Regions from separate parts of the Rahnella sp. 1L-D-7-B-C2 genome, predicted to be linked through region 1. Evidence: predicted binding sites of a transcription regulator. Region 1 holds the regulator's gene; each other region holds the start of a gene.

Region 1 (7,955 bases):
GTCAGTGAATACGATGCTCTGCATGAGATATTCAAAGTCATCCGTAAAGGGATGAAAGAGCAGAATTGCAACCGGGCGATCATCGTGGCGCATAACGCCAATTTCGATCACAGCTTCCTGATGGCCGCTGCCGAACGCGCCGGATTGAAACGTAACCCGTTCCATCCCTTTGCCACGTTTGATACCGCCGCATTAAGCGGGCTGGTTCTTGGGCAGACCGTGCTGGCAAAGGCCTGTATCAGCGCGGGCATGGTTTTCGACAGCAGTCAGGCGCATTCTGCCCTGTATGACACCGAACGCACCGCAGAACTGTTCTGTGAGCTGGTGAACCGCTGGAAACGTTTAGGTGGCTGGCCCCTGGCGATGAACGCCGAAGAGCTGGAAGATGAAACCGCATCGGAAGAAAATCAGCAGTAACAGTTTTAATCGGTGCAAATCCTGCCAGTATAAAAACAAAAAGAGCGACGCAATGTCGCTCTTTTCACTTTCATTCACCACCGCTCAGGCAGCCAATGACTTCTGCTGATTACTCTTCAGATTCAGAAGATTTATATTTCTCAGCCGTTTCTTTGATCAGCTGTTGCAGTTCGCCGCGCTGATACATCTCAATGACGATGTCGCAGCCGCCGACCAGTTCACCATCCACCCACAGTTGTGGGAACGTTGGCCAGTTGGCAAACTTAGGCATTTCTGCGCGGATGTCCGGGTTCTGCAAGATATCAACGTACGCGAAGCGTTCGCCACAGGCAGACAACGCCTGCACAGCTTGTGCAGAAAAACCGCAGCTTGGCAGTTTTGGAGAACCTTTCATGTACAGCAGAATCGGGTTTTCAGAAACTTGCTTCTGAATTTTTTCAATAGTTGGAGTGGTCATTTCTTGCTTCCTCAAGCCGGTACAGGCTGTCACGGTCATTACTCTTCACGCGCAGCACTCAAAAACGGTGCTGAATCACACTACCCTCTATTGTAACGATGGCAGCAGTCAGATAAAAACGCCATTTTTTGCAGGGTCTTTCTCAATACTGGCATTTTATTTCACTATTTTCGGTGCCTGCGTTAGGGCTCACAAAATAAAAGATTCATGGAGAATAACATTTTTGCCGGCCGGGTTAACACCGGATTTGCAATTCACCATGGTTTCACGCAAATATTAACATACTGAAAAGTGGTCATTTTTTTAACTAAAAATGGCGTTTATTTCAGCATAAAAAAAGCTATTAACTTTTTCTCACAATATGATCTAGAATCGAGGCAATTCGTGCTGTTTTGTCTGGTTCTTTTAGGCAATACTCTGACATCTCTGATGTTTAACCTAACCACTCATGGTAACGAAGCTATGCGCTTACTGTTCACGCTTTTTGTGCTGCTCTTTACCCAGCTATTTTTGAATATAGCCCAGGCCTCACCGCAGACCCGCGTTACGGCCGATCAGAAAAAGAGTCACGTTAATCAGGTTACCCCTGAAGAACGCCGAAAGCGAAAAACGGTAGCGGCCAAAACCACTAAAAAAACTAAAGTGGCACCGGTTAAAGAACAACAGAGCCACGAAAAGAATACGAAGAAGAGAGTCAAAAGCACAGAGCTGGTTAAGCGAAAAACCTCGTCAGAAAAAACCCTAAAAACGACGCGGGCCGCAACCCACGTTGAGAGCAAAAAAGAAAAAACACTCAAGACCACGCGGGCCGAAAGCAAAGCCGATAAGAAATCTAAAACCCGGGCTCTGGCAAAAAACACCACGACAAAGGCCAGCAGGAAAGAACCTTATGGTCGACACCGCAAAGGTAAAAAGTTAGTTGAAGAAGACAGTAAGCCGATTACATTAAGTGCGACGCATAAGAAACGTTATCAACATGCGCAGCAAACGGCGATGACAAAGCTGATGCATCAGGTTGGCAAGCCTTATCGCTGGGGTGGCACCTCACCTAATACGGGATTCGATTGCAGTGGTTTAGTTTATTACGCGTACAAAGATTTGATTCGCATTAAGATGCCGCGCACGGCCAACGAAATGTACCACCTGCGCGACGCAGCGCCGGTAAAACGCGGCGAGCTGGAATCGGGCGATCTGGTGTTCTTTAGAATCAATAACCGCGGAGCCGCGGACCATGTCGGGGTTTACGTTGGCAACGGCAAATTTATTCAGTCACCGCGTACCGGTGAAGACATCAAAATCACCTCTCTGGGCGATGATTACTGGCAAGACCATTACGTAGGCGCACGTCGGGTAATGACCCCGAAAACGATCCGATAATAAACAGTTCGTTAAGTCTGAAGTTTCGCTAATCAGCCATTGAATAGCATTTAACGAAGCGTTTCTGCAGGGAAGAGTATCGGCGCTAAAGGTCACTGCGTAAAATTGAAAAGGGCGATTCCTGTAACAGGTAATCGCCCTTTTTATTGCCTGACTTGCGCGTCTTTTAGTTCATCACTGCGGTGAAGCTGAAAGCGACAATCACAAGCAAAGCGCAAACCGTGGTGATTAATGACAATTTTAGATTGCGGTCCATAAAACCCCCTTACAGATCAATTGTGGCGCTTCATTTAGCCACACTAAATGTGTGCCAACGCATTTTCTCATACTTCACGTCTAAAATCCCGCGTTGATTCATGCCCGATAACCTACAATAACACTTCCACTTTCCTGCAATATAAGAGAAAATTGTCGGTTACCACGCCTGTGTGCCGGTCGATTTCTCCCGAGGGCGCTTTACGCCTCACTCTGACGAACTCACCCAACGATTTCACTGCCTTTTTATTAGCTCGCAGTGAAATCCACGCAAGCAAACGATTAACATAATGCTAACGTGCTGAAACACGTGAGTTCAGGAGTCATTCCTTACATGGCAACGATTAAAGATGTCGCAAAGCGCGCTGGCGTTTCCACCACAACCGTGTCGCACGTCATCAATAAAACACGTTTCGTCGCCGAAGACACTAAAGCCGCGGTTCTGCTGGCCATCAAAGACTTGCACTACTCGCCAAGCGCCGTCGCACGCAGCCTGAAGGTCAATAACACTAAAACGATCGGCCTGCTGGCGACCTCGAGCGAAGCGCCCTATTTTGCAGAAGTGATTGAAGCCGTGGAAAACAGTTGCTTCTCCAAAGGCTATACGTTGATTTTGTGTAATTCACACAACAATCTGGATAAGCAACAGGCATATCTGGCGATGCTGGCACAAAAACGTGTCGATGGTTTGCTGGTGATGTGTGCGGAATATCCTGATGAACTGCTGAACATGCTGGAAGAATACCGGTCAATCCCAATGGTCGTCATGGACTGGGGCGAAGCGCGTAAAAACTTCACCGACAGCATTATCGATAATGCGTTTGAAGGTGGTTACATGGCCGGACGCTATCTGATTGAACGCGGTCATCGCGATATCGGCGTGATCCCAGGGCAGCTGGCGCGTAACACCGGCGGTGGCCGCTTTCAGGGTTTTGTGAAAGCGCTGACGGAAGCCAATATTCCTTTGCGTGAAGAATGGGTAGTTCAGGGTGATTTCGAACCTGAGTCAGGTTACCAGGCGATGCAGAAAATCCTGATGCAAAAACAACGCCCGACCGCCGTTTTCTGTGGCGGCGACGTCATGGCGATGGGCGCGATTTGTGCAGCCGATGAGTTTGGTTTACGCGTTCCTCAGGACATTTCCGTTATCGGATATGATAACGTTCGCAATGCCCGTTACTTCTCACCTGCGCTGACCACGGTGCATCAGCCGAAAGAGCGCCTGGGCGAAATGGCCTTCACGATGTTGCTGGATCGCATCGTCAGTAAGCGTGAAGAATCGCAGACCATCGAGGTACATCCGAAACTGGTAGAACGCCGCTCGGTGGCTGACGGGCCGTACCGTGACTATCGCCGTTAATATTTGCCTGTTATAACTGATGTTAATACCTTATTGCGCCTGCCTTTGCAGGCGTTATTTCGCTACGAGCACGTTAATTTAAAGTGAATGTTGTTTAAGGAAAATCAGGTTTTCCCTTTTAATTATTATATGAATTCATTTGCCATGCGCATTAATTCACCGCAATTGATAATTAACCGTAATATTATACACGTGAGTTATTTGTAAAACATAAATGATATAAAAAACATTTTGAGGTGATATTTCATTATACATTTCAAATGAATAGGTATTATATACCACCCGCCTGAACAGGCCCTTACAATTATAATTTCACTTCCCAATAAGGTTCAATTAATATCTTGCGTCTTTTAAAAGGAAGTAAGGAAATTTAATGGAATGGAAGCCAAGTTTACTCGCAACACTGATCTCTTGCGCTATTTTCAATACTCATGCAGGAATAATGCGTGAAGATGTCTCGGTACAAGACTACCGGGACTTCGCTGAAAACAAAGGTAAATATACCCCCGGAGCAGAAAATATAGAAGTGTTTAAACTGGATGGAACATCTGCGGGCATATTGAATTTCCCAATGCCTGATTTCAGTTCTACGGATGATTACGCCACGGGAACACTCGTAGCGCCGTCCTATATCGTCAGCGTTGCGCACAATACCAAGTTCACATCGAGCAAGTTCGGCAATGGCGCTAAATACGCTTACAGCTATAAATTTATTGCCAGAAATGATGATCCAGGATATCCCGCAGATACGCCCCAAGATTTTCAATCCCCGCGTCTGAATAAAGTCGTCACTGATGCCGCTACTGTGCCTTATGTTTCACAGACTGAACTGAGAAGCGATCGTGAAAGGTATAAATATTTAGCACGCGTAGGTACAGGGCATCAATATCAGGTTGACCCTGTCACAGGGCAGGCAAACTCGTTAGCCATTTCTTACGCCTGGAAATCAGGGGGAACGGTTGTTAACCCAATGGAAAACGATCAATGGCTTTATTGGACGAACGCCGGCCCAAATGACGCCAATCTAACACCACTGTCCACTGCAGGTACATCCGGTGACAGTGGAAGTCCGACTTATGTCTACGACAGTGTGGATAAACAATGGAAATTAGCAGGCCTTCACGACCGCCACAGCGGAACAATGCCATATGGCAATTATGTGTCCTACGAAACTTACATGCAAACTGCGTATCTTGAGTCAATAATTGCTGCAAACACTGACCCTGATGTCAACGATATTGCTGCCGACGGCGATATTCACTGGGGGAAAACGGCAATTACTCAGGGGAGCTCTCAGTGGCAATGGCACGGTGTTAGCTATGCGTTGCCCACTCAGGCGAGCAATGCTGAGCTGAACTCAACACACGATCTTCGCTTCAATGGCGAAGGCGGTCTGCTTGTGCTGGATTCTTCCGTAAATCTTGGCGCGGGTAAGCTTCAATTTTCCAATGATTACCGCGTTGCCTCCGCGGCAGGTGCTAATGCCACATGGGTTGGTGGTGGTGTCGAAGTGGATGCTGATAAAACGGTTGACTGGGAAGTTAACGGCCTTAAAGGCGATAACCTGCATAAAATCGGTGAAGGTACTCTGTATGTGAATGCCACCGGCGTTAATGAGGGTGGACTGCGAGTCGGCGACGGTACCGTGGTGTTGGCCCAACAAGCTGACCAGAACAACAAGCGTCAGGCATTTTCCACCATTACGCTGGTCAGCGGCCGTCCGGTTGTTCAACTCGGTGGAGAAAACCAAATTACCGGTGACAAGATTCAATTTGGTTCGCGCGGGGGCACTCTTGACCTTAATGGTTATGATATGTCTTTCGCGACCATAAATCATAATGACGATGGTGCGATTATCGCTAACACCAACGATGCTGAACAATCTACGTTGACGCTAAACAACACTACCTCCCAGACTTTTGTCGGCCATTTAGGCTCGTCGGAACATCCTGATGCGCTTAATATTGACTATGTTCCGGCAGGAGATAATAGCTGGAACTTTGCTGGCGGAGTGGATGTTAATGATATGACTGTGGGTGCGGGTACTGCGATCTTCAGCGGGCGAGTGACTCCTCATGCGGCCGGTACGGTCATCACTGATGACTGGATCAGTGAAAGTTATCATGTGAATCATTTGCTGGTTGAAAGTGACGCTGATTTTGTCCTGAACGAACATGCTTCGATGGTCGGCAAGGTGACACTTGCAGACCGCGCCAGCATGCAAATGACTGGTAAAACGCACTTCACCGGTGATATTGAACTGGATAAGCAAGCCAAACTGGTGGTCGTCAATGACACTACCACATTGACAAGCACCGATGGCACAGCTGATAGCTGGCTGAATGGTCAAGTTTCAGGCGAAGGTTCGCTTGAAAAATACGGCAACGACACCCTGAACTGGACTGGCGAAAATACCCTAACCGGCGGCGTTGAAATTTATGGCGGGACGCTAAATCTGGAGGGTTCTGTCGCTTCGGACATGATTTTGCACGATGCGACTGAGCTATCGGGTGAGGCCACCATGAATAATCTCACACTGGGTGATAATGTCATACTGCGCCCTGATGATGAGCCAAACTTACTCACAGAAAGGGATTTTACCCCCGCTTCTCAGGGAGTTAATGGTAATTTCGTAGCCGGTAATAATACTCACCTCTATCTGCGTACCCGGATGGAAGAGCAGCAATCAACTAGCGATACGTTACTGATTTCAGGAAACGCAGATACAGCTCAGGCTGTCACGTTACATGTTGATTTGTCGGGTGATGGTTATATGACCGACGTGAATAATAGCGGCATAGCCGGCTCTGCCGAAGGGATATCACTTGTTCAGGTTGGCGGAACGTCGACGAAAGACAGTTTCCAGCTTGAGCATGGTTACGTCGCAAACGGGCCTTGGCAGTATTCCCTCTATACGTTTGCCCCTGGTAAAAGTGATGCGTCAGAGCGTCTGGTTGATGGCGAAGGAAATCAATATTGGGATTATCGTCTGGAGTCACGTTATTTGACCGAGGGTGATGAACCTGCACCACTGCCAGATCCCACTCCGGATGTACCTGACGTTGTTCCAGACCCGACTCCGGATGTACCTGACGTTGTTCCAGACCCGACTCCGGATGTGCCTGACGTTGTTCCAGTCCCGACTCCGGATGTGCCTGACGTTGTTCCGGACCCGACTCCGGATGTGCCTGACGTTGTTCCGGACCCGACTCCGGATGTGCCTGACGTTGTTCCGGACCCGACTCCTGTTGCCCCGGTACAACCGGGCCGACTGGCCGTTGTACCGCAGGTTCCTTCTTACTTGTCCTTGCCATCAGCATTGCTCAGCTATAACAGCCGGGTGACCCAGACTTTCCAGAATCTGGCGCACACCTCCACGATGGAAGGACTCGAAAGCGAGCACTACCCTGTCTGGCTCCAGTACATCAATGGTGAAGATAACTATCACTCATCACTGGGTTTTACTGACTACGGATATGATTACACCCAGAAAGAACAAGGCTGGATGCTAGGCGGCAAAGTGATGCACCTGGGTACCGACGAGCAATACCTGGCGTGGAATTTAGCCATTTCCAATGCGGATTTGAAAGTTACTCCGGATGCAAAAGACGGTAACAGTGAAGGCCATTACAAAACCTACGGGCTGACTTCGTTAATGACATTCCATCATCAAAGTGGCTGGACATTCGACCTCGGTGCGGACTTTACCAAATACGATGGCGATGTCTCGACCGATGCGCGTGGAAAAGTAGCAGACATTGATGCTTATTCCTGGAGTGGCACACTGGAAAGCAGTTATCCGTTTGTCTTTGGCGATCATGAAGTTGCGCCAGTATTGGGTGCAGGCATCCAGATGCTAAGTGTGGATGACTTCACTGACATTGATGGCGTTGACGTTCATTACGACAATATTGTCCGTCCAACAGGAAAAGCAGGTATGCGTTATCGTTACAAACTGAGTAACAGCGCCGTGGGCAACATGATGCTTTATTCCAACGCTTATCTCACTAAGGACTTCAGCGATACGCCAGATGTGTGGGTTGGCAGCGCCCGTAATCACGATGTTTCTTCAACATTTGATATGGGAAA
Region 2 (7,955 bases), on a different contig from region 1:
AAGTACCGCAAGCCTGACAGCAGAGATGACACGTAAGAAAAAGCCCTCAGTGCACAACGTGCCTGAGGGCTTTTTGTTTCGCTATCCTGCGTCATGGCGTGACGCAAAACCGCTTAACTTTCTTTCGCTTCACCGTCTTCTTCTTCCAGCATCAGTTTCCAGCCGGTCACGTCATCCCAGTAACTTTGTTCGCGCTCAAAATCGAGCTGAACCAGGTTATTCTGCGCCAGATATCCCGCGGGGAAGCGTAGCGTCCAGTGATTGTCATCCGTCGACAATCGCAGTGACTCCGGTGTGGTGGTGGACTGACGCTGGTTATTGAGCAGGGCACCGAGGCGCAATAACTGGATCAGAGGAATATAATGCTTCTTCTTGAACAGGTTAAGGCGCGGCAGCTCTTCCAGCTTGATCGCTTTGCGATGGAAACGCACGAGTGTTGCCAGCAACGTTTGTTGTTCCTGATTAAACCCCGGCAGATTGGTGTTTTGCAGGATGTAAGAAGAGTGGCGGTGCATACCGGTGTGGTTAATGCTCAGGCCCACTTCATGCAACATGGCGCTGAATTTTAGCAGCGACTCCAGCTGTGGCTGAACCAGCTTGGTGTTTTGCGCCAGCCACTGGCTGTAGAGCTGCTCGGTGGTTTCCAGCACGCGGCGCGCCTGTTCCCGGTCGATATTGTAATGCTCGGCCAGACTTTTCGCGGTACGGGTACGGATATCCTGATGACGGAAGCGGCCCTCCATTTCGTACAGCACGCCTTCGCGCAGCGCACCATCGGAAAGGCGGAGTTCTTTAACCGCCAGCGCATCAAACACGCCGCGCAAAATAGCCAGGCCCGGCACGAATACCGACTGACGATCTTCCGACAGCCCCGGTAAATCCAGCGCATCGAAACTCTTAAAATCCAGCACCGCTTCGGTGAGCATTTCCAGGCGTTCCGGCGTGATGAGGCCATCTTTCTCGCCCATTTCCACCAGCACTTCATGGGCGGCTTTGATGCTGCCGGACGCACCGAGCGCATATTGCCAGCCTTGCAGACGATACTGCCACGCCAGCGTTTCCAGCTTTTGTGCGGCGGCGAGCTGCGCACGTTTGAAATTGCTGCGGGTGATTTCCCCGTTCGGGAAAAACATCTGCGCAAAGCTGACGCAGCCCATGCGGCGGCTTTCGGCAAGCAACGGCTCGAAGTCTTCGCCGATAACCAGCTCTGTGGATCCGCCCCCGATATCAACGACCAGTTTGCGGCCTTTTTCTGGTTGCGTGTGTTCCACGCCCATGAAAATCAGACGTGCTTCTTCCTGACCGGAGATGATTTCGATCGGGTAGGGGATGACTTCTGCGGCGCGCTTGAGGAATTCCTCAGCATTCACCGCCTGACGCAGAGTATGCGTCCCGACGATAGTGACGTTGTTATCCGGAAAGCCCTGCAGGCGTTCGGCAAACAAAGCCAGGCAATCCAGCCCGCGTTGAATGGCTTCTTCACTGAGCACATTTTTACTGTCGAGGCCGTCAGCCAGATGAACGCGCTGTTTCAGGCGGCCTAACACCTGCAAGGCGCCGTTGACGACGCGCGCAATCACCATGTGGAAACTGTTCGACCCGAGATCGATCGCCGCAATTTCCTGTGGCTTGGCACTCAATGAGCTGTTTTTAAGGGGCATAATCGTGTAACGCTCCAGGGGGTTCAGGCTTGCTGACTCTGTTGTTCCAGATCTTTCAAATACTCGTAAATCGCCAGTTGCGCACGGACTTTGCGGCGATTTCCGCGTGGAACATACCGGTTGCTCAGTTCTTTATCAATCACTCTGGCTTTGACAGTGTCATTAAACAGCAACTCCAGAATGTCCAGCACGCGCTGTTTGAGACGCGGATCGAGCAGCGCCACCGCCACTTCGATACGGTAATCGATATTGCGCGTCATCCAGTCGGCGGACGACAGGAAGACTTTGGCATCGCCGCCGTTTTCGAACACGTAAACGCGGTCATGCTCGAGATAACGGTCGATGATGCTGGTAACCTGAATGTTTTCGCTGAACCCCGGTAAATTGGGCACCAGTGAACACATACCGCGGATCAGCAGACGGATTTTTACCCCCACGTTTGACGCCACGTAGAGACGGTCAATCAGTCCTTTATCCACCAGGTTGTTGATTTTCAGCGTAATACCACCGGTTCCACCGGCCTGAACGTTAGCGATTTCACGGTCTATCAGACGGTAAAGCATGTCGCGCGAGTTTTGCGGCGACACCATCAGATGCTCGAATGAAACCGGGCGGTAAGGGTTCTCGATGAAGTTAAACACCCTGCGGACTTCGTTGGTGATGCGCGCATCAGCCGTAAGCAACGAATAGTCGGTATAAAGACGGGCGGTTTTTTCGTTAAAGTTTCCGGTCCCAATATGAGCATAGCGGACAATTTCGTCGCCTTCGCGGCGGGAAATAAGAAAGAGTTTGGCGTGAATTTTCAGGCCAGGCGCAGAGAAAATAACGTGCACACCGGCTTCTGTCAGACGTTTCGCCCAGTGAATATTCGCCTCTTCGTCGAAACGCGCCTGCAATTCGACCACTACGGTCACTTTCTTGCCGTTGTGCGCTGCATGGATCATCGATTCGATAATCCGCGAGTCTTTGGCGACACGGTAAATATTGATTTTGATCGACAGCACGTTCGGATCGAACGATGCCTGACGCAGCAGCTCCAGCACGTGCTCGAAGGTGTGATACGGATAATACAGCAACACGTCCTGCTCGCGGATGGCAGCGAAGCCGTTGCGGAATTTATCGAACCACAGATGGCGCAGTCTTGGCAGCGGACGGTTCACCAGATTGGCTTTACCGACGTTCGGGAAGCCGATGAAGTCTTTGAAATTGTGGTAACGACCACCGGCTATCACCGAATCGTAGTTGGAGATCCCGAGCTTGCCGCGCAGTAATTCCACCATTTCATTAGGCATATCGCGCTGATAAACAAAACGCACCGGCTCCGCGGTCAGTCGCTGTTTCAGGCTTGAAGACATCAGCTCCAGCAGGCTCGATTCCATTTCCGTGACCAGATCGTATTCGGCATCACGGGTCATTTTCATCGAATAGGCGTTCAGCGTGTCGTAATCAAAGAAGCCTTTGAAAATGTCGTCGAGGCAATAACGCAGGATGTTATCAAGCAGGATCATCGGCTTGCGACGACGCGGCGCTTCCGGCGGCAGATTCACAAAGCGCGGTACTTTGTCTGACGGAATTTCCAGCAGCGCGTAATGGATCTCATCGCCGCGAATAATTTCGACCGCCAGATAGGTGTAATCGTCTTTAAGAAACTGCACCAGATTGGTGTCGTGATTGATGAGGATAGGCGTGATGTGCTGACGCAGGTGATGTTTGAAATACTGACGCAGCCAGAGCTGCTGATTTTCCGACACCTGACGCTCGTTAATCAGGAAGATCTGATTACGTGCCATCTCCAGTAACAGGTCGTTATAGAGGCTATCGAATTCCTGATCGATCCTTAGGACTTTCGCCTGAATCTTTTTCAGCAAATGCCGCGATGCGCCGAGAAAACCCTGCTCTTCACTGATGAGGATCCGTCGTTTTAAATCGGCAAAGCGGACTTTATAAAACTCATCAAGGTTATTGGAATAAATGCCTAAAAACCGCATCCGTTCGATCAGGGGATTACTTTTGTCCGCTGCTTCCTGCAAAACGCGTTCATTGAAGGACAGCCAGCTTAGTTCTTTCTCGATATAAAGCTTTTCCTGACCCATTTTCACTCCGTTCGTTTAGCGTGCAACCTGGCCCATACAGGCGAAATTCGCCTGAAAACACCGCAATTTAGCTCACCATCATCTTCGTGCTGTTCGCTTTTCCAACGGTCAGCGTAACAGGAAGCCTTTTGTGTGAGGGGCCTAGTGTCTACTAACAATATTGCGAAAGATTGACAGGAAAGTCCAACATAACAGGGAGAGATTTATCAGATGAAATAAAAGAGGGGAAAACGCAGGAAAAGTCTTACCGGTGAAGGACATTTACGCCCTTCACCAGCAGAAAATTGACCCGGACTGTATATATCAAATCAGACCGCGCTGGCACCAATCACCGCTTCTGGTTTGATCTGTACCGGTTTGGTTTTGTATTTTGCCAGGAACTGCGGCTGGAAAATACACATGCGGATGGCGCTGCGATATTCGCCGTTCACAAAGAATTCCTGTTTCAGTTCGCCTTCCAGCTCAAACCCTAATTTACTGTAGATGTGGATCGCCTTTTTATTTTCTTTATCGACGATTAAATACAGTTTGTAGAGGTTAAGCACCGAGAAGGCATAATCCATCGCCAGGCGCACGGCGTCGCCTGCAAATCCTTTGCCCTGATGTTGCGGGTCAATGATTATCTGGAATTCTGCACGGCGGTGAATATGATTAATTTCCACCAGTTCGACAAGGCCGACCGGCCCGCCCTGGAATTCGATAATAAAGCGGCGTTCGCTTTGGTCATGGATATGTTTGTTATACAGATCGGTCAGTTCGACGAATGCCTCGTAAGGCTCTTCAAACCAATAACGCATGATGCTGGCGTTATTATCAAGACGGTGAACAAACGACAGGTCATCCTTTTCCAGGGGACGTAATCTGACGCTGTTATTGCTAAACATGGGGTGTTCCTCAAAAAATAAAGCCGTTTTACCTGAGGTAACCTTCTTGGAAATGAAATCTGAAACAACCGTGTTCCAGATGAAGGTCGGCGCACAAACGACGTTTAAACGTGCGCCGGGAACGCCATTATATCGGCTGAACTGTAAACAAGTGTCAAATGACAGGAAATAAAAAACCGGCACGAAGCCGGTTTATAGTGAAATCATCGCGCTTAAGCAGGTTAATCCGCTGCGTAACCCTGAACAGGGAGTGGATTGTTATCCAGCAATGCCCGATCGTTTTTCAGGGATAAACGGCCTTCAACGAACCAGCTGACCACCAGCGGATAGATATTGTGCTCCTGCGTTTGTACGCGGGCCACCAAATCATCTTCGCTGTCATCGCTAAATACCGGCACTTTGGCCTGCAAAATCACCGGGCCGCCATCGAGCTGCTCCGTCACAAAATGCACCGAGGTGCCGTGTTCCGTATCCTGATTTTCAATCGCCTGACGGTGAGTGTGCAAACCCGGATATTTCGGCAGCAGGGAAGGGTGGATGTTGATCATACGTCCGGCAAAGCGCTGAACGAAGTCGGCAGTCAGGATACGCATGTACCCCGCCAGCACGACCAGGTCCGGCTGGTACTCATCGAGAGCATCGGCCAGCGCGACGTCAAACGCCGCGCGGTCTTCGTAAGCTTTGACATCCAGCGCATGCGCTGCAATGTTTGCCAGTCGTGCACGTTCCAGACCGTAAGCGGCGGATTTGTTGCTGAAGACAGCGGTGATTTCTGCGTTAATTCGTCCCTGCTGGCAGGCATCAATCAGGGCCTGAAGATTACTGCCTTCGCCTGATACCAGAACCACAATCCTTTTCATATCGCTACCTGTCTTCAGTCAGTTGATTTACCGGATTACTCAATTACCACGCGTTCAGCGGAGTCAGAGGCTTTAACATAGCCAATTTTCCACGCTTTCTCGCCATTGTCATTGAGTAAAGCAATCGCCTGATCGGCGAGTTCTGCCGGAAGTGCCACGACCATGCCCACGCCACAGTTAAAGGTGCGGTACATTTCGTGACGGCTGACGTTACCGGTGGTCTGCAACCAGGTGAATACATCCGGCCACTGCCAGCTGGATTCGTTGATGATGACCTGGGTGTTGTCCGGCAGAACGCGTGGGATATTTTCCCAGAAGCCGCCACCGGTCAGATGTACGATGCCGTGAACATCAACGTTTTCGATAAGGTTCAGGATCGATTTCACATAAATCTTGGTCGGTGCCAGCAGGTGATCGGCAAGCGGTTTGCCTGCCAGATCGGTGGTTTCCGGATTAGTGTTGCTGACTTCGAGAATTTTGCGCACCAGAGAGTAGCCGTTGGAATGCGGGCCACTGGCGGCAAGACCGATCAGCACGTCGCCGTCAGCAACTTTACTGCCGTCGATAATTTCTGATTTTTCCACCACGCCGACGCAGAAACCTGCCACGTCATAATCTTCGCCGTGATACATACCCGGCATTTCAGCGGTCTCACCCCCGACTAACGCACAGCCAGACTGCTTGCAGCCTTCGGCGATACCGGTTATCACGCTGGCGGCGATATCGACGTCCAGTTTGCCGGTGGCGTAGTAATCGAGGAAGAACAGCGGTTCAGCACCCTGAACGATCAAATCGTTGACGCACATCGCGACCAGATCGATACCAATAGTATCGTGGCGTTTCAAATCCATCGCCAGACGCAGCTTGGTGCCAACGCCGTCGGTGCCCGAAACCAGTACGGGTTCACGGTATTTTTGCGGCAATGCGCAGAGGGCACCAAAACCGCCCAGTCCACCCATTACTTCAGGGCGGCGAGTCTGTTTTACTACACCTTTAATGCGATCTACCAATGCGTTACCGGCATCGATATCTACGCCTGCGTCTTTATAGCTGAGAGAGGTTTTGTCGGTCACTGCGAAGTCCCCACGGCGGTTTGGGTTGGTGGTTGAAGAATAAAGCGGGGCAATTCTAACAGCGCAGGCAAACGTTTGCGAGCGCCTTATGCGATGACGCTTTTTGGGCTGTCTATACTCTATCCGGGTTCCTGATGATCCAGATCAGGCAATTGGCTGTAGCATTGAAAAAAAATGGCGTTATAATCTCGCGATTTTTTTTTGCAGCTCAACCACCTTAGGAGAATAAACAATGAAGATCGTCGAGGTGAAACACCCGCTGGTGAAACACAAGCTGGGCCTGATGCGTGAGAACGACATCAGCACGAAACGTTTTCGCGAACTGGCTTCTGAGGTGGGAAGTCTGCTGACGTATGAAGCGACTGCCGATTTAGAAACTGAGAAAGTCACCATCGAAGGCTGGAACGGTCCGGTTGAAATCGATCAGATCAAGGGTAAGAAAATTACCGTTGTCCCTATCCTGCGTGCCGGTCTGGGCATGATGGAGGGTGTTCTGGAGCACGTACCGAGCGCGCGTATCAGCGTGGTGGGCGTGTACCGTGATGAAGAAACCCTGAAACCTGTACCCTATTTCCAGAAGCTGGTTTCTAATATCGAAGAACGTCTGGCATTGGTGGTTGACCCGATGCTGGCGACCGGTGGTTCAATGATCGCGACCATCGACCTGCTGAAAAAAGCCGGTTGCCAGAGCATTAAAGTGCTGGTGCTGGTGGCTGCACCGGAAGGGATTGCCGCGCTGGAAGCCGCGCACCCGGACGTTGAGCTGTACACCGCCTCCATCGATCAGGGGCTGAACGAAAAAGGCTACATCATCCCGGGACTCGGTGATGCGGGCGATAAGATATTTGGTACGAAATAAGCAATAGCCGACTGAGAAGTCGGCTTTTTTTTGATTTTTTTTTACTCGTCAAAGACAACATCATTTCACAGAGGATCAATCCATGACCCGTCGTGTCATTGGGGTAAGCGAACGTCCGCCTTTGCTGCAGACAATCCCCCTGAGTTTCCAGCATCTGTTTGCCATGTTTGGTGCCACCGTTCTGGTCCCCATTCTGTTCAAAATCAATCCGGCAACGGTGCTGCTGTTCAATGGCATAGGGACTTTGCTGTACTTATTTGTGTGTAAAGGGAAGATACCGGCTTATCTCGGTTCCAGTTTTGCGTTTATCTCACCGGTGCTGTTACTGCTGCCGATGGGTTATGAAGTGGCGCTGGGCGGATTTATCGCCTGCGGGCTATTGTTCTGTCTGGTGGCGCTGATCGTCAAGAAGGCCGGTATCGGCTGGATCAACGTGATGTTCCCGCCGGCGGCGATGGGCGCAATCGTTGCCGTCATCGGGCTGGAGCTGGCGGGCGTGGCGGCGAATATGGCCGGCCTACTGCC
Region 3 (7,955 bases), on a different contig from region 1:
ATTCACTCTACTGGTTGCGTGCGATGGATTGTGCCGATCGCTTGAGCGACGCGCAGGCGCGTTTTCAGGCGCAGCAGATCCCCGCCAGTAGCTGGGATCAGATTTTCAAGCAAAGCATTTTGTTAGCCAGTGCCGAACCTGATCTGCCGCAGCGCCGCGCCTTACTGAATAAAGTCAGTCAGAATCGCGGCCAGATGCCAGGATCGATCCGCCCGCTGGTACAGCTGTGGCGCGAACGTCAGAATTTGCAGGTGGTACTGGGGGATGAAAAAGCCCGCAATCTCCGCCAGCAGTCAGCAAATGAAGAAAAGCTTCAGGCGATGACTGCACAGCAGCAGACACTGGAAAATAGTCTGGCGGATACGCGTCGTAAGCTTGAAAACCTGACTGATATCGAACGTCAGCTCTCCTCGCGCAAACAAATTCAGGGTGATTTACCGGATAACGATCCCGCAACACCGGCGAAACCGGCTTCTGAATCCTCCGTAAAACCGGCTGAGACTTACACGCCGCCTAAGGATCCGAACGCAAAATGACGCTACGAAAAGCTGCCAGTTTATTGCTGGTCGATGACGATCCCAGCCTGTTAAAGCTGCTGGGCATGCGCCTGACCAGCGAGGGTTTCCGTGTCACCACCGCCGAAAGCGGTGCCGAAGCCCTGCGTGTGCTGCACCGTGAACGTATCGATCTGGTGCTGAGCGATTTGCGCATGGACGAAATGGACGGCATGGCACTGTTCGCGGAGATTCAAAAATTTCAGCCGGGTATGCCGGTGATCATTCTCACCGCGCACGGTTCGATCCCAGATGCGGTCGCCGCCACCCAGCAGGGCGTGTTCAGTTTCCTGACCAAGCCTGTCGATCGCGATGCGCTCTATAAAGCCATTGATGAGGCGCTGGCGCACTCCAGTCCGTCGGCGGATGAAAGCTGGCGGGAGGCAATTGTCACCCGCAGCCCGGTCATGCTGCGTCTGCTGGAACAGGCCAATATGGTCGCGCAGTCAGACGTGAGCGTGCTGATCAACGGCCAGAGCGGCACCGGAAAAGAAGTGCTGGCGCAGGCGATCCACGGTGCCAGCCCGCGCGGTAAGAAAGCGTTTATCGCCATCAACTGTGGTGCGCTGCCGGAACAGCTGCTGGAATCCGAGTTGTTCGGCCATGCCAAAGGCGCGTTTACCGGGGCGGTCAGCAGCCGGGAAGGGCTGTTTCAGGCGGCAACCGGCGGGACGTTATTTCTTGATGAAATTGGTGATATGCCGCTGTCATTACAGGTGAAATTGCTGCGCGTATTGCAGGAGCGCAAAGTGCGCCCGCTCGGCAGCAATCGTGATATTGATGTCGATGTCCGCATTATCTCTGCCACCCATCGTGATTTACCGAAAGCGATGGAGAAGGGCGAGTTTCGCGAAGATTTGTTTTACCGTCTGAATGTCGTCAGCCTGAAATTACCGACGCTCAGTGAAAGGGCGGAAGACATTCCGCTGCTCGCCAACCATTTGCTGCGCATCTCGGCGCAGCGGCACAAGCCGTTTGTGCGCAGTTTTTCCACCGATGCTCTGAGACGCCTGATGGCGGCCAGCTGGCCGGGGAACGTGCGTCAGTTGGTGAACGTGATCGAGCAATGTGTCGCGCTCACCTCTGCGCCGGTGATCAGTGAAGCGCTGGTTCAGCAGGCGCTTGAGGGGGAGAACACCGCATTGCCGACATTTGCCGATGCGCGTAATCAGTTCGAGCTGAATTATCTGCGTAAACTTTTACAGATCACCAAAGGTAACGTCACACAGGCGGCGCGTATCGCCGGGCGTAACCGCACCGAGTTCTATAAATTGCTGTCGCGCCACGAACTGGAAGCGACCGATTTTAAAGAGTAAAGACTGTAAAGAATATCAGCGCCATCGGGTACATCCCCGCCCCTGAACTATGATACCTTTAGCCCCTTCGTACGCCACGCGCCTGCGAAGCCAGATTGTGAACCATGCTGCCGCTCAGGAAGGCGGAGAGCAAACGAATGATAATAAGGGTCCGCCATGAAAAAGATCGATGCGATTATTAAGCCATTCAAACTCGACGACGTCCGTGAAGCACTGGCAGAAGTCGGGATTACCGGGATGACCGTCACCGAAGTGAAAGGTTTTGGCCGTCAGAAAGGTCACACCGAGCTGTACCGTGGTGCTGAATACATGGTCGATTTCCTGCCAAAAGTGAAAATCGAAATTGTGGTGGCGGATGACATCGTGGATACCTGCGTGGAAACCATCATGACTACCGCGCAGACCGGTAAAATCGGCGACGGTAAAATCTTCGTGTTTGACGTGGCGCGTGTGGTACGTATCCGTACCGGCGAGCAGGACGAAGAAGCGATCTGATCCGCCGTACGGAGCAGAAACGAAAAAGGCTGACATTGCGTCAGCCTTTTTGCTTTAAAGCCTTTCAGATTCAGATCACTTTGTGCGGGCCGAAACATTCATAGTGAATTCTGTCTTCGCTGATGTTCATCGCCAGCAACTGTTTCGCGGCGAATTGCATGAACCCGACCGGGCCGCACAGGTAAAAATGCATTGCCGGATCGGCCAGTTGCGCGCTGACTTTGCTTAAATCCATCAGTCCCCGATACTGGAAATCTTCGCCCGGGAGATCACTTTCCTGCGGCTGGTTATACCAGACGTGGTTTTCCAGCAGCGGCAGTCGCGCACCGGCACTTTTCACTTCACCGGCGAAAGCATGAACTGCGCCGTTTTCGGCAGCGTGCAGCCACTGGACAGAGGCGTTATGCCCGCGCAGCGCCAGTGTATTCAGCATTCCCAGCATCGGCGTCTGGCCGACACCGGCAGAAATCAGCGCGACCGGCGTGGTTTCGCCAATATCCATGAAGAAATCACCGTGCGGTGCGGCGAGGTGGATGATGTCACCAGGCTGAGCGTGGTTGTGCAGGAAGTTCGATACCGCGCCCTGATCTTCGCGTTTCACCGCGATACGATAGTTTTTTCTGTTTGGTGCCTGCGTCAGGGAATACTGACGAATTTCCTGATTCTCCAGCGAGGCGTCGCGGATATACACCGCCAGATATTGCCCCGGCTGGAAGTCAGCTACCGGCTGGCCATCGACCGGTTCGAGCAGGAAAGAGGTAATCAGACTGCTTTGCGGATGTTTCTCGGCGATACGGAATTCACGAGTGCCGCTCCATCCTCCGGTTTTCTCAGCGCTATCCTGATAGATTTCTGCTTCACGGTTGATGAACACGTTCGCCAGCACCCCGTAGGCTTTGCCCCACGCATCCAGCACTTCCTGACCCGGGCTGAACATTTCATCGAGCGTCGCCAGCAGATGTGTACCAACAATGTTGTACTGTTCCGGGCTGATAGTGAAACTGGTGTGCTTCTGCGCAATACGTTCTACCGCAGGCAGCAGTGCGGCGAGATTTTCGATGTTGGCGGCATAAGCGCAGATGGCGTCAAACAGCGCCTGACGCTGATCGCCATTGCGCTGATTGCTCATATTGAAGATGTCTTTCAGCTCAGGATTATGGGCGAACATACGATCATAGAAGTGCGTGGTGAGCTTCGGGCCGGTCGCGGCAAGCAAGGGAATTGTGGATTTAACGGTTGCGATAGTCTGGGCATCTAGCATAGTGAACTCCGTGTCATTTTGATTTAACTCTATAACATGCATTTTAAATGCATCTTATATAAACCCACAATTTCTGTAAACCCCCCTAAAGGAGTAGGTCTATTATCGGGTGAGGGATGGCTCACAAAGCTGAAATTTGTACATGATCATGTGAATAAAACTCCCTTGATTATGGACAGAGGTTCGCAGATCAAAGCCTTGCTGTATCTGGAGCCAATCGTTTGCCTAAAAACCTCAAACAGCCCCTATCCGAAGCCCGCTTAAACATTTACACTGTGGCGCAGAACCCGTGAGGGGCGTTTATTTTTAGTTTGTTGAGTCAGGAGATGCGGATGTTAAAGCGTGAAATGAACATTGCCGATTATGATGCTGAGCTGTGGGCAGCAATGGAAAAAGAAGTTGTTCGTCAGGAAGAACATATCGAGCTGATTGCGTCAGAAAACTACACCAGCCCGCGTGTTATGCAAGCTCAGGGCTCGCAGCTGACCAACAAATATGCCGAAGGTTACCCTGGCAAACGCTATTACGGCGGCTGTGAGTACGTCGATATCGTTGAACAACTGGCTATCGACCGTGCAAAAGAATTGTTCGGTGCTGATTTCGCTAACGTTCAGCCACACTCCGGCTCACAGGCGAACTTTGCGGTTTACACCGCACTGTTACAACCGGGCGACACCATTCTGGGGATGAACCTCGGTCACGGCGGTCACCTGACGCACGGCTCACCGGCAAACCTGTCCGGTAAACTGTACAACGTGGTGCCTTACGGTATCGACGAAAGTGGCGATATCGACTACGAAGATGTGAAACGTCAGGCCGAAGCGCACAAACCCAAAATGATCATCGGGGGCTTCTCCGCGTTCTCAGGTGTCGTTGACTGGGCCAAAATGCGTGAAATCGCTGACAGCGTTGGTGCCTATTTCTTCGTCGACATGGCACACGTTGCTGGTCTTATCGCCGCAGGCGTTTACCCTAATCCGCTTCCACACGCGCACATCGTCACCACAACCACACACAAAACGCTGGCTGGCCCACGCGGTGGTCTGATCCTGGCGAAAGGCGGCAGCGAAGAGTTCTATAAAAAACTGAACTCCGCCGTCTTCCCTGGTGGTCAGGGCGGCCCGCTGATGCACGTGATTGCCGGGAAAGCGGTAGCACTGAAAGAAGCGATGGAACCTGAATTCAAGGTCTACCAACAGCAGGTGGCGAAAAACGCACAGGCGATGGTTGCCGTGGTTCTGGAACGTGGTTACAAAGTGGTTTCCGGCGGTACGCACAACCACTTGTTCCTGATGGATCTGGTTGACAAAAACCTGACCGGTAAAGAAGCTGATGCCGCTCTGGGTCGCGCCAACATCACCGTGAACAAAAACAGCGTACCAAACGATCCGAAGAGCCCGTTTGTGACTTCTGGCGTACGCATCGGTACTCCGGCTGTGACCCGTCGCGGCTTCAAAGAAGCCGAAGTCCGTGAACTGGCTGGCTGGATCTGTGACGTGCTGGACAACGTGAACGATGAAGCAACTATCGAGCGCGTGAAAAACAAAGTTCTCGACATCTGTGCACGCTTCCCGGTTTACGCATAATATTGCGGTAACCGTCAGGTGCTAAAACCCGCTTCGGCGGGTTTTTTTATACGTATGAATCAGAATTTGTGAGCTGGCAGACATTCTTTTGTTATGGAGAGGTTTGCGGATTGCTAGCGATTGTGAGCTCTGTCAAAGTATTGGCCTCACACCGGAGGATCTATGGAATTGCGTTCCACACGCTGGCTGTCACTCAGTTATTTCACCTATTTTTTCAGTTACGGTATTTTTCTTCCCTTCTGGGGGTTATGGCTTAAAGGCGAGGGGATTTCTTCCGAAAATATCGGCCTGCTGCTCGGCGCAGGATTAGTCGCACGCTTCCTTGGCACGTTAATCATTTCTCCTTCCATCAAAGACCCCTCTCATTTGATAACCGGGCTGCGCATTCTGGCCTTGCTCACACTGGCTTTCGCCGTCGGCTTCTGGTTCGGCAACGGCTGGGCGTGGCTGATGATCAACATCGCCGGTTTCAGCCTGTTCTTCGGGCCGCTGGTGCCGCTGACCGACGCGCTGGCGGGCACGCTGCAACGTCAGATCAATATGGATTACGGCAAAGTGCGCGTCTGGGGCTCGATTGCGTTTGTGATTGGCTCGGCGCTGACCGGAAAACTGGTAGAAGTCTACGGCCATAACGCAATTTTATACACGCTGACCGCAGGCGTGGCGGCGATGCTGCTCGGGATGTTACTGCGTCCGAGCGTGAAGCCGGTGGGGGAGCCGCGCCAGAGCGGCGCGGCGACCATCACCTGGAAAGCGCTGCTGGGCGAAACGCCGGTCTGGCGATTCCTGCTATGCGTCACATTGTTGCAGGGGGCGCATGCAGCCTATTACGGCTTCAGCGCCATCTACTGGCAGGACGTCGGCTATTCTTCGACGACTATCGGCTATTTATGGTCGCTTGGCGTGGTGGCGGAAGTGCTGGTGTTTACCTTTAGCAAACAACTGTTCAGCCGCTGGTCGGCGCGCGATCTGCTGCTGCTGTCGGCGGTGTGCGGCGTGGTACGCTGGGGGCTGATGGGCGAATTTACCGCGCTGCCGTGGCTGATTGTGATTCAAATCCTGCACTGCGGCACGTTCACTGTCTGTCATCTGGCGGGAATGCGTTTTATTGCAGCACGGCCGCGCGATCAGGTGATTCGCTTACAGTCGGTGTATTCTGCACTGGCAATGGGCGGCGGGGTGGCGATTATGACGATGGTGTCCGGCTTCCTGTTTGAACACCTGCATGCCGGATTGTTCTGGGTGATGGCACTGCTGGCGGTGCCGGCGATTTTCCTGCGCCCTAAAGTCACGCCTTCCGCACCGGCCGCACCTGTCCGTTAAGGCGCTTCGAGCAGCGAGCGAATACGTTTTCGCTGCTCTTTCGCCAGCGGCAGCTGGGTGTGGATCACCAGCGGATCGGCGTCGGTGCTGCGGGTGGCGTAGGGGGTGACAATCATCGCCACGCCGCTCGGAGCACCGAATTTATAGAAATCAGCCAGCGTCTGATATTTGATGTTCAGCGGCAGCAGCGTTGCCTCACGGATTTGCTGCTCGACCGCCTCTTCCAGCGCCGGATTATCGTGCGTCAGTAACAGGATCTGCTTTTCCTGCAACGCATTACCCTGCATCAGCCAGGCACCAAACGTGATCGCGACCAGCCCGATTTCATCTTCAGAGAGCTGAATCAGATATTCCTGCTCAAACCCTTCCAGCGCTTCGCGGGTGGTTCGTACCAGACGCGGATACATCCGGTTCACTTCTTCCTGCATTAAATTGTCGATACCAATACCGAAATGACAGCGCTCGATGGCCGGGCCGAGATGGGCGAAAAGCTGGCCGACCAGACCTTCGTGACTGCTAAACTTCATGCCAGCGACATCCTGAAAGCGCGCCACCAGATTTTCGATTTGCAGCAGCAATCTCCGATCTTCAGTCGAGCCGGAACTCTGGTAGCTGTGCGTTTTCAGCATGCGTAGCATCAGCGTGAAAAACTCACACTCGCTGTCATCGAGCAGGCCGTGACTCAGGGTTTGCAACTGCGTAAACAGCGTTCGCGCCGCCGGATACTCCGCTTTTTCGCGCAGCCACCGACGCTGTTGTTCGGTGAACCGTAGGCCGCTGGACGGCGCGCTTTGCCATGCACCGTTCTGCCACAGACAATATTGCAAACAAATGCGTATCAGCTGGCAATCGTGCTCGCTCAGCCCTTTCGGCAACAGCGAGGCGCAATCTTCGATCATGATCCCCAGAATATCGGTGCGCAGTACCACCTTTGGGCAAGGCTGGCCTTCGAACGCAATATGTAACCAGGGCAGAAAATGACGCGGCACAAAATCTGGGGAAATCCGCAGGGTGCGGCGTAATCCCTGAAACAGACACAGGCGCTGGGCGAGGGTGTCACCCTGAATGCGGCACTCTTTTTCGCTGTATTGCAGCACGTCCAGCCGGTGTATCCGCTGGATCTCGCAGGTGACTTCCGCCAGATCGTCCCACGTCGTTTGCAGGTCAACCCGGTTGATTTCGCTGATAATCTCCAGTTGCACAGCCGTCAGCGGCGCGTACAGCATCAGCAACACGTGGCAGCGACGTTGCGAAGCGGAAAGCGCGGGAGCAGGTTGTGGATCCAGAGTCATATCACCTTCTGTAATGGTGTCACTTGAAATTATTAGTCAAGCATAGCAAACCGCCCGCCCGCGACAGGTCGCGGCCATCGGGTTTTACTCCGGCTTACAACTCAGATCACAGATATTTTTGACGACCG
Region 4 (7,955 bases), on a different contig from region 1:
GACGCCACGTAAGCGTGGTTGCGATCGATAAGCTTTTGCACGATTTCGATGATTTCATCAATGTGCTGTGTGGCACGCGGTTCAGAATCCGGCGGCAGAATGTTCAGTGCAGCGAAATCATTGTGCATTTCGGCAATCATACGGTCGGTTAAGGCCGAAAAATGTTCGCCCTTCTCAGCGGCACGTTTGATGATCTTGTCGTCGATATCGGTAATGTTACGCACATATTTCAGGTCGTAACCGAGGTAACGCAGGTAGCGCGAAACCACGTCGAAAGATACAAAGGTGCGACCGTGGCCGATGTGACACAGGTCGTAAACAGTGATCCCACACACGTACATCCCGACTTTACCGGCATGAATTGGCTTGAATTCCTCTTTTTGGCGACTCAGGGTATTAAAAATCTTCAGCATCAGGCTATTCCGTGTGTTGGGCGTAGAAAATGATGGTTGTGCGCTTACGCGACACTCCGCCTCATAATATAACGAAAACGCCTTCACCGAAACGGCATAAGGCCGCAGGACGGGCTTTAGTCGTCACAAACCGTCTGCTTACGGCAACTTTTGAGTTATGGTATAAGAAAAGGCTATAGTAGCGACTCTTACTAAGAGCACACATCAACATAAGCAGGATGATTAATATGGTCACTTTCCACACCAACCACGGCGACATCGTAGTAAAAACTTTTGCTGACAAAGCGCCCGTTACGGTTGAAAACTTCCTGAACTATTGCCGTAAAGGCTTCTACGACAACACAATTTTCCACCGTGTTATCGACGGTTTCATGATCCAGGGCGGCGGTTTTGAGCCAGGCATGAACCAGAAAAATACTGATGCTCAGATTAAAAACGAAGCAGACAACGGCCTGAAAAACACCAAAGGCACCCTGGCGATGGCGCGTACCAACGATCCGCACTCTGCCACTGCACAGTTCTTCATCAACGTGACTGACAACGATTTCCTGAACCATAGCGGCAAAAACGCGCAAGGTTGGGGTTACTGCGTATTCGCAGAAGTGGTTGAAGGTCAGGACGTGGTTGATGCGATCAGAGCGGTAAAAACCGGTCGCAGCGGCATGCACCAGGACGTTCCAAAAGAAGATGTTGTGATCAAAAGCGTTACAGTCAGCGAATAACCGACGTTTATTAAGAACACGTCGGGATGACCACGTTTTTTATCGCAGATATTCATCTTTGCGCACAGGAACCGGCAATCACTGCCGGTTTTCTGCGTTTTTTACGCGAAGATGCGCCGCAGGCCGACGCGCTGTACATTCTCGGTGACTTATTCGAAGCCTGGATTGGTGACGATGATCCTGAGCCGTTGCATAAGCAAATCGCTGCGGCGTTAAACCACCTCCATCAGCAAGGCGTGCCCTGTTTCTTCATCCACGGCAACCGCGATTTTCTGCTCGGCAGACGTTTCGCGCGCGACAGCCTGATGACGCTTCTGCCGGAAAAGAAAGTCCTCGAACTCTATGGTCGCCGCGTGCTGATCCTGCACGGTGACACGCTGTGTACCGATGACGTCGCCTATCAGAACTTCCGCAAAAAAGTGCACAATCCGCTGATCCAAAAGCTGTTCCTGATGTTGCCGCTAAAATGGCGTCTGGGCATTGCCGCCAAAATGCGCGCCAACAGCAAAGCCTCAAATCAGGGAAAATCACTGGCAATTATGGATGTCAATCCTCAGGCGGTGGTCAGCGAAATGCAGGCGGCAGGCGTTGAATGGATGATTCACGGCCACACGCATCGCCCCGCAGTCCACGACGTGCCGCTCGGTGATAAAACCGGCCACCGCGTGGTATTGGGCGCATGGCACGAAGAAGGATCGATGGTCAAAGTGACTGCCGAAAACGTGGAGCTGGTCAGCTTCCCGTTTTGAGACCGCACACGGGTGTTCCGCTGTGAAAGCGGAACTGTTCATCCGGCGACAAAATTAACTCCGCTTCAATCCTCCCGAAAAATTCCACCCGATCGCTGATATCCGTGCCGGCATACTGCTCCGCCAGCGCCAGATAATCGGCGAAGTGCCGTGATTCCGAGCGCAAAAGTGACGTGTAAAAACGCGACAATGTGTCATCCAGATGTGGCGCGATTTTAGCGAAACGTTCGCAGGAACGCGCCTCGATGTAGGCACCGATAATCAGCCGGTCCACCAGAATATTCAGATCGTCGTGATGCCGGGTGTGTTTGATCATGCCGCTCGCATAGCGCGACGGCGAAAGCTGGGTGTAAGTGACGTTGCGCTTTTGCATGATTTCCACCACCTGCTCGAAGTGGTGCAGCTCTTCGCGTGCCAGCCGCGCGGCACAAAATAATAATTCGGTACGGTCGAGGTATTTGGTCATCAGGCTCATCGCCGTGGCCGCCGCCTTCTTTTCGCAGTTGGCGTGGTCAATCAGCATCACCGCCTGATTTTCCAGCGCAACATCCACCCACAGAGCCGGTGTTTCACAGTGCAGAAAATCATAAATCGGTGCCAGTAAAGCCTGCGTCATAAATCAGTTTCCCGTCGTGTGAGCTATCAATAGAGTGGATGGGATTATACAAATCTGCCGACAACTTCTCAGCAAAAAAGCGCGGTTCTGCGGCGACGCAACCGTTTTCCTTGCTTCATGAGCGTGATATCATTTGCGCCCTCTCCGCCAGAACCTGTCCTCTGGCGATGCTTGCATAATCACAGGAGCTATACAGACATGTCATCCAACGTTACCCCGGCAAAAATAGCCATCGTTATGGGGTCTAAAAGTGACTGGGCGACCATGCAGTTCGCCGCCGAAGTGCTCACAACGCTGAATATTCCTTTCCATGTCGATATCGTCTCCGCTCACCGCACGCCGGACAAATTGTTCACTTTCGCGGAACAAGCTTCGGCCAACGGGTTTGATGTAATCATCGCAGGCGCAGGCGGCGCGGCGCATCTTCCGGGCATGCTGGCCGCAAAAACGCTGGTACCCGTGCTGGGCGTGCCGGTGCAAAGTGCTGCGCTGAGCGGCATCGACAGCCTGTATTCCATCGTACAAATGCCGCGCGGCATTCCGGTGGGTACGCTGGCTATTGGCAAAGCAGGTGCTGCGAACGCCGCCCTGCTGGCCGCACAAATTCTGGCACTGCACGATACTCAAATCAGCAAAAACCTGGCCGCATGGCGCAAGGCACAAACCGATGAAGTCCTGAATAATCCGGATCCGCGGGAGGAAGCATGAAGCCCGTCTGCGTACTCGGAAACGGTCAGTTAGGCAGAATGCTGCGTCAGGCGGGCGAACCGCTGGGGATTGCCGTTTATCCGGTGGGTCTTGATGCCGAACCGGAAGCCGTGCCTTATCAGCAAAGCGTCATCACCGCCGAAATCGAACGCTGGCCGGAAACCGCGCTGACCCGCGAACTGGCGACGCACACCGCGTTCGTGAACCGCGACATTTTTCCGCGTCTGGCCGATCGCCTGACGCAAAAGCAGTTACTGGATAAGCTCAGTCTGGCCACCGCGCCGTGGCAGTTACTGGCTGATGCCGCCGAATGGCCGCAGGTTTTCTCAGAGCTCGGTGAACTGGCGATTGTAAAACGTCGCGTCGGCGGTTACGACGGCCGCGGCCAATGGCGTCTGCGTTCTGGCGAAGAAGCGGCATTGCCGAAAGACTGCTACGGCGAATGCATCGTTGAACAGGGCATCAATTTTTCCGGCGAAGTGTCGCTGGTCGGTGCGCGCGGTCACGATGGTAAAACTGTCTTTTATCCGCTCACCCACAACCTGCATCAGGACGGCATTCTGCGCACCAGCGTAGCGCTGCCGCAGCCCGACGTCGCCCTGCAACAGCAGGCGGAAAACATGTTGTCGGCAATTCTTAATGAACTCAATTATGTCGGCGTGATGGCGATGGAGTGTTTTGTGGTCAGCGAAGGTTTGTTGATCAACGAACTGGCCCCACGCGTACATAACAGCGGGCACTGGACGCAAAACGGCGCATCTTACAGCCAGTTTGAAATGCACCTGCGGGCGATCCTTGGCCTGCCACTGCCGAAACCTGTCGTCAGTACGCCGTCGGTGATGGTCAATCTGATTGGTACCGATGTCACCACGCAGTGGCTCAGCCTGCCGCTGGTGAACCTGCACTGGTACGAGAAAGAAGTCCGTCCCGGACGTAAAGTCGGACACCTGAATCTCAACGATGCCAGTGCCAGCCTGCTGAAAGATAACCTGTCCGCACTGATCCTGATGCTGCCGCAAGAGTACGCCAGCGGGATCGAATGGGCGATGGCAAAGCTGTAACTTTAAGCTCCCTCCCCTGCGATGAACTGAACCCTTAAAGTTGGACTTCAGATTTACGTTAGGGGAACATATGAGTCCGGTATTCTACCGGACTCATACCGCCTAGTTTCATTTTAATCCTGTCGTGATTGTAGTACCCGATGTATTCCTCTATCGACGCTGCCAGTTCTTCTGTGCCCGCGTAAGTTTTACCGTGGAACATTTCCGTTTTTAACACCGCGAAGAAGCTTTCCATCGCCGCATTATCATAGCAGTTACCTTTGCGCGACATGCTCTGCCGCAACCCCGCATCACTCACCTGTTTCTGCCATGCACTCATGCGGTATTGCCACCCCTGATCGCTGTGGAATAACGCATTTTTTCTGACATGACCTGAAGTAAGTAACTGCTTTAACATCCTTTCTGTCAGCTCATAAGTCGGCCGCGTTCCCATACTCATCGCCACGATTTCACCGTTATACAGATCCATGACCGGCGATAAATACAGCTTGCTTCCCGCTACGTTGAACTCTGTGACATCTGTCACCAGCTTCACACCGGGACCGCAAGCCGTAAACTCTCTTTTGAGCAGGTCCGGCGCCGGCCCCATGCCGATTTCGCCTTTCCAGCTTCGGTATTTTTTAGCCCGCACACGCGCCTGCACACCCATTTCTGCCATCAGACGGCTGACCTTTTTATGATTCACCTGCAGCCCCTGATTATGCAGTGCGGCAGTGACACGCCGGTAGCCGTAGCGGCGTTTGTGGCGGATGGCTATCTGCCGGATGATATCGCACAGCGCCACGTCGCAACCGATCGCTTCACGCGATTGCCACCAGTACCAGGTGCTGCGTGGCAGCGTCGCGGATTTCAGCAGGTCACGCAGACGATGCTCACCGATTAATGCCCTGATGGCGTTGATTTTTTCTTCTGTTCTGCTTTTGCTTTCATCAGGGCGTCTAACTTTTCGTGGTAAGCACGTTCGGCGCGCAGATAGCGGACTTCTTCCAGCAGTTCTGCAGGCGTCATTTCTTCAGGCTGTTTTGCGGTTTTTTGAGCTTTCTGAGCCATGTCTTTTCTCTCTTTCTCTGCCGTGGTGGTGGCCTTTCTGGCCTCCTGCACCCAGCGTCTGACGGTTTTATGATCAGAAATATTAAACCGCCCAGCGGCGGTACGCATAGAAAGATGTTCACGAAGCGCGACGTTCACTACGTGAGCACGAAAATAGGCAGAATAGTAAGACGAGGTTTTGGGTAACAAGGCGGCCTGACCGTGAAGGCGGTAAGCCGCAGTCCATGCCCGAAGTGAGGAGGTCGGAACCTGATACTTTTTGGCGGTAAGTTTGTAGCCGCCATGGCCGTCAAGGTAATGCCTGACGGCCATGAGTTTGATTTGAAGAGTGTATTTCATATGAACTCCGAATGAAGGTTTAAAAAGTCCAACATTCGGGGTTCAGTTCAGCGAAGGGGGAGGAGTAAAACCATTAACTGTCATACTGCCTGAACAACGCCCTTCCCCGCAGCAACCGCACACCCAGCCAGCCGCCGCAGACCGAGAGCAGTAGCGCGCTGACTACCGGTACGGCAATCCACATCAGGTAATTCGGCTCCCAAGGGAAATCGAACACTTTGCGCTGCAACAGCCATAATGCCGCTTCCGCCCCGATGGCCGCCGCGATACCGGCGACCAGCCCGAGTACCGCAAACTCACACCACAGCGTGCGGTGCAGCATCTTTTTACTGGCACCGAGCGTGCGATAGACGATCAGCTCCTGACGCCGCTGACGCATCCCAACCTGAATTTGTGCCAGCAAAAGCAGGCCGCCACACAACATCACCAGAATCACCATCACTTCCAGCGCCCTGCTCACCTGCTGCAGAACCTGTCCAACCTGACGCAAAATCGAGCCGATATCCAGCATACTGACCGTCGGAAACTGGCGGTTGAACTGCGTGATCGTGCTGTCGTCGCCGTGATAGCGGAAGCTGGTCAGCCAGCTTTGCGGCTGGCCGTCGAGCGCGCCCGGTGGGAAGATGAAGTAGAAGTTTGGTTTCAGGCTGTCCCAGTCCACTTTACGCAGGCTGGTAATTTTGGCGCTGAAATCCTGCGTATCACCGTTGAAAGTTACGGTATCGCCGAGCTTTACGCCCAGACGCCCCGCCAGCCCTTCGTCGATAGACACTTCACCGGCTTTCGGCGGCCCGTTGCCTGCGACCAGCGGATTGTGATCCGGCAGACCGTTCATCCACGTCAGGTTCAGCTCGCGGTTCACCGCCTCACCACCCGCATCGTCAGGTTTGATGATATCGGTAGCAATCTTGTCGTTAATTTTGGTCAGACGTACACGCACAATCGGATAGAAGGTTTCCGGCTCGGCTTTGTGCTGATGCAGGAAATCCGTCACCTGCGGGATTTGCTCTTTAGTGATGTTGAGCAGGAAATAATTCGGGCTGTCCGGCGGCAGCTGTTGCTCCCAGCGGTCCAGCAAGTCCCCGCGCATCACCAGCAGCAAGGCCAGCAACATAAACGACATCGAGAACGCCGCCAGCTGGCTCAGCGTTACCCACGGCTGACGCAGAAGTCGGTTGACCGCCAGACGCAGCGGCAGCTGGCGGAACGTCAGGCGGCGCAGTAATAACAGCGCGCCCCAGCCGATCACCCCCAGCAACAGAGACAGCACCAGTACGCCTGCCAGCAGTGACCAGAGCAGCGAACTTCCGCCCATCAGCGCCGCCAGCAGCCCGACCACCACCAGCACCATCACCGGCAGGAAATAGCGCAGCGGCCAGACGTTGGCGACCACGTCGTTACGCAACACGCGCAGTGGCTGAGTCGCCAGCAGCTGGCGGTACGGGCGGATACCGATCAGCAACGAGATCACCACCATCGCGCCCATCGACCACACCCACGGCCAGACGCCGGCGGGCGGAAGCGCCGCAGGCAGAACCGGTGCCAGTACCTTCATCAGCCCCGCTTCAAACGCCAGCCCGACCACACTGCCGCAAATGCCTGCCAGCACCATTACCGCTATCCACTGGCCGATGATCAGCCTGCGCAGCGCCCTCTTCCCGGCGCCGAGCGTTTTGAGCACCGCCACCAGATCGTAACGGCTGCGGCAATAATGCCCCATCGATACGGCTATCGCGGCAATCGACAACATCAGTGTCAGCAATGCCGAGAGCGTGAGGAACTGCTGCGAACGTTGCAGGGATTTGCCCAGCGCACCGTCGGAATCTTCCATGCCGGTCCAGCGCTGATCGGGTTTCAGCAATCCTTTAATGGCGTCGCCGTAGCTTTGAATCGCCTCAGGCGTTCCGGCAAACATATAGCGATAGGTCAAGCGGCTGCCTGGCTGGACGGCACCGGTTTTCGGCACATCTTCCTGATTCATAATTACCCGCGGAGCCGTCTGGAACGGATTAAAGCCCGAGTCCGGTTCCTGCACAATCACGCCGGCAATTTTCAGCGTGGCATCGCCGACATCCAGATTGTCACCCACTTTCACGTTCAGCAACGCCAGCAGACGCGGCGCGACCAGCACGGTGCCCGGTTCCGGTTTCAGCCCGACCGGTTCAGTCTGTAATGTTCCGTACAACGGATAGGCCAGATCGGTGGCTTTCACCGACGCCAGCTGAGGCGTGTTTCCGGCGAACGTCATGGTCATGAACGAAAGCTGGCGGCTGACCTTCAGCCCCTGCTTTTCCGCG

Evidence for each region. Region 1 encodes PurR, which represses purine synthesis genes. Its sites were predicted from a motif close to CANGCAAACGTTTGCNTG; they were not measured.
Region 2: the regulator PurR is predicted to act here: its motif matches at 6,636-6,653, upstream of purM (phosphoribosylformylglycinamidine cyclo-ligase).
Region 3: the regulator PurR is predicted to act here: its motif matches at 3,837-3,854, upstream of glyA (serine hydroxymethyltransferase).
Region 4: the regulator PurR is predicted to act here: its motif matches at 2,595-2,612, upstream of purE (5-(carboxyamino)imidazole ribonucleotide mutase).

The regions. Positions count from the first base shown of each region.
Region 1 covers NZ_JBXAVQ010000002.1:304,961-312,915, forward strand. Annotated here, with positions in the region: gene rnt (ribonuclease T) at 1-417, shown strand, start outside; gene AC0Z7K_RS05030 (Grx4 family monothiol glutaredoxin) at 527-874, opposite strand; gene AC0Z7K_RS05035 (C40 family peptidase) at 1,337-2,251, shown strand; gene cydH (cytochrome bd-I oxidase subunit CydH) at 2,418-2,507, opposite strand; gene purR (HTH-type transcriptional repressor PurR) at 2,841-3,866, shown strand; gene AC0Z7K_RS05050 (S6 family peptidase) at 4,240-7,955, shown strand, end outside.
Region 2 covers NZ_JBXAVQ010000007.1:37,218-45,172, reverse strand. Annotated here, with positions in the region: gene AC0Z7K_RS13495 (sensor domain-containing phosphodiesterase) at 1-17, shown strand, start outside; gene ppx (exopolyphosphatase) at 114-1,661, opposite strand; gene ppk1 (polyphosphate kinase 1) at 1,685-3,754, opposite strand; gene speG (spermidine N1-acetyltransferase) at 4,063-4,638, opposite strand; gene purN (phosphoribosylglycinamide formyltransferase) at 4,860-5,498, opposite strand; gene purM (phosphoribosylformylglycinamidine cyclo-ligase) at 5,534-6,571, opposite strand; gene upp (uracil phosphoribosyltransferase) at 6,804-7,430, shown strand; gene uraA (uracil permease) at 7,513-7,955, shown strand, end outside.
Region 3 covers NZ_JBXAVQ010000013.1:33,921-41,875, reverse strand. Annotated here, with positions in the region: gene qseG (two-component system QseEF-associated lipoprotein QseG) at 1-536, shown strand, start outside; gene glrR (two-component system response regulator GlrR) at 533-1,870, shown strand; gene glnB (nitrogen regulatory protein P-II) at 2,027-2,365, shown strand; gene hmpA (NO-inducible flavohemoprotein) at 2,436-3,626, opposite strand; gene glyA (serine hydroxymethyltransferase) at 3,959-5,212, shown strand; gene AC0Z7K_RS18175 (3-phenylpropionate MFS transporter) at 5,375-6,535, shown strand; gene csiE (stationary phase inducible protein CsiE) at 6,532-7,827, opposite strand.
Region 4 covers NZ_JBXAVQ010000007.1:54,780-62,734, forward strand. Annotated here, with positions in the region: gene cysS (cysteine--tRNA ligase) at 1-413, opposite strand, end outside; gene ppiB (peptidylprolyl isomerase B) at 641-1,135, shown strand; gene lpxH (UDP-2,3-diacylglucosamine diphosphatase) at 1,162-1,884, shown strand; gene AC0Z7K_RS13535 (MiaE family protein) at 1,868-2,500, opposite strand; gene purE (5-(carboxyamino)imidazole ribonucleotide mutase) at 2,699-3,208, shown strand; gene purK (5-(carboxyamino)imidazole ribonucleotide synthase) at 3,205-4,269, shown strand; gene AC0Z7K_RS13550 (IS3 family transposase) at 4,328-5,170, opposite strand; gene AC0Z7K_RS13555 (transposase) at 5,149-5,658, opposite strand; gene ybbP (putative ABC transporter permease subunit YbbP) at 5,732-7,955, opposite strand, start outside.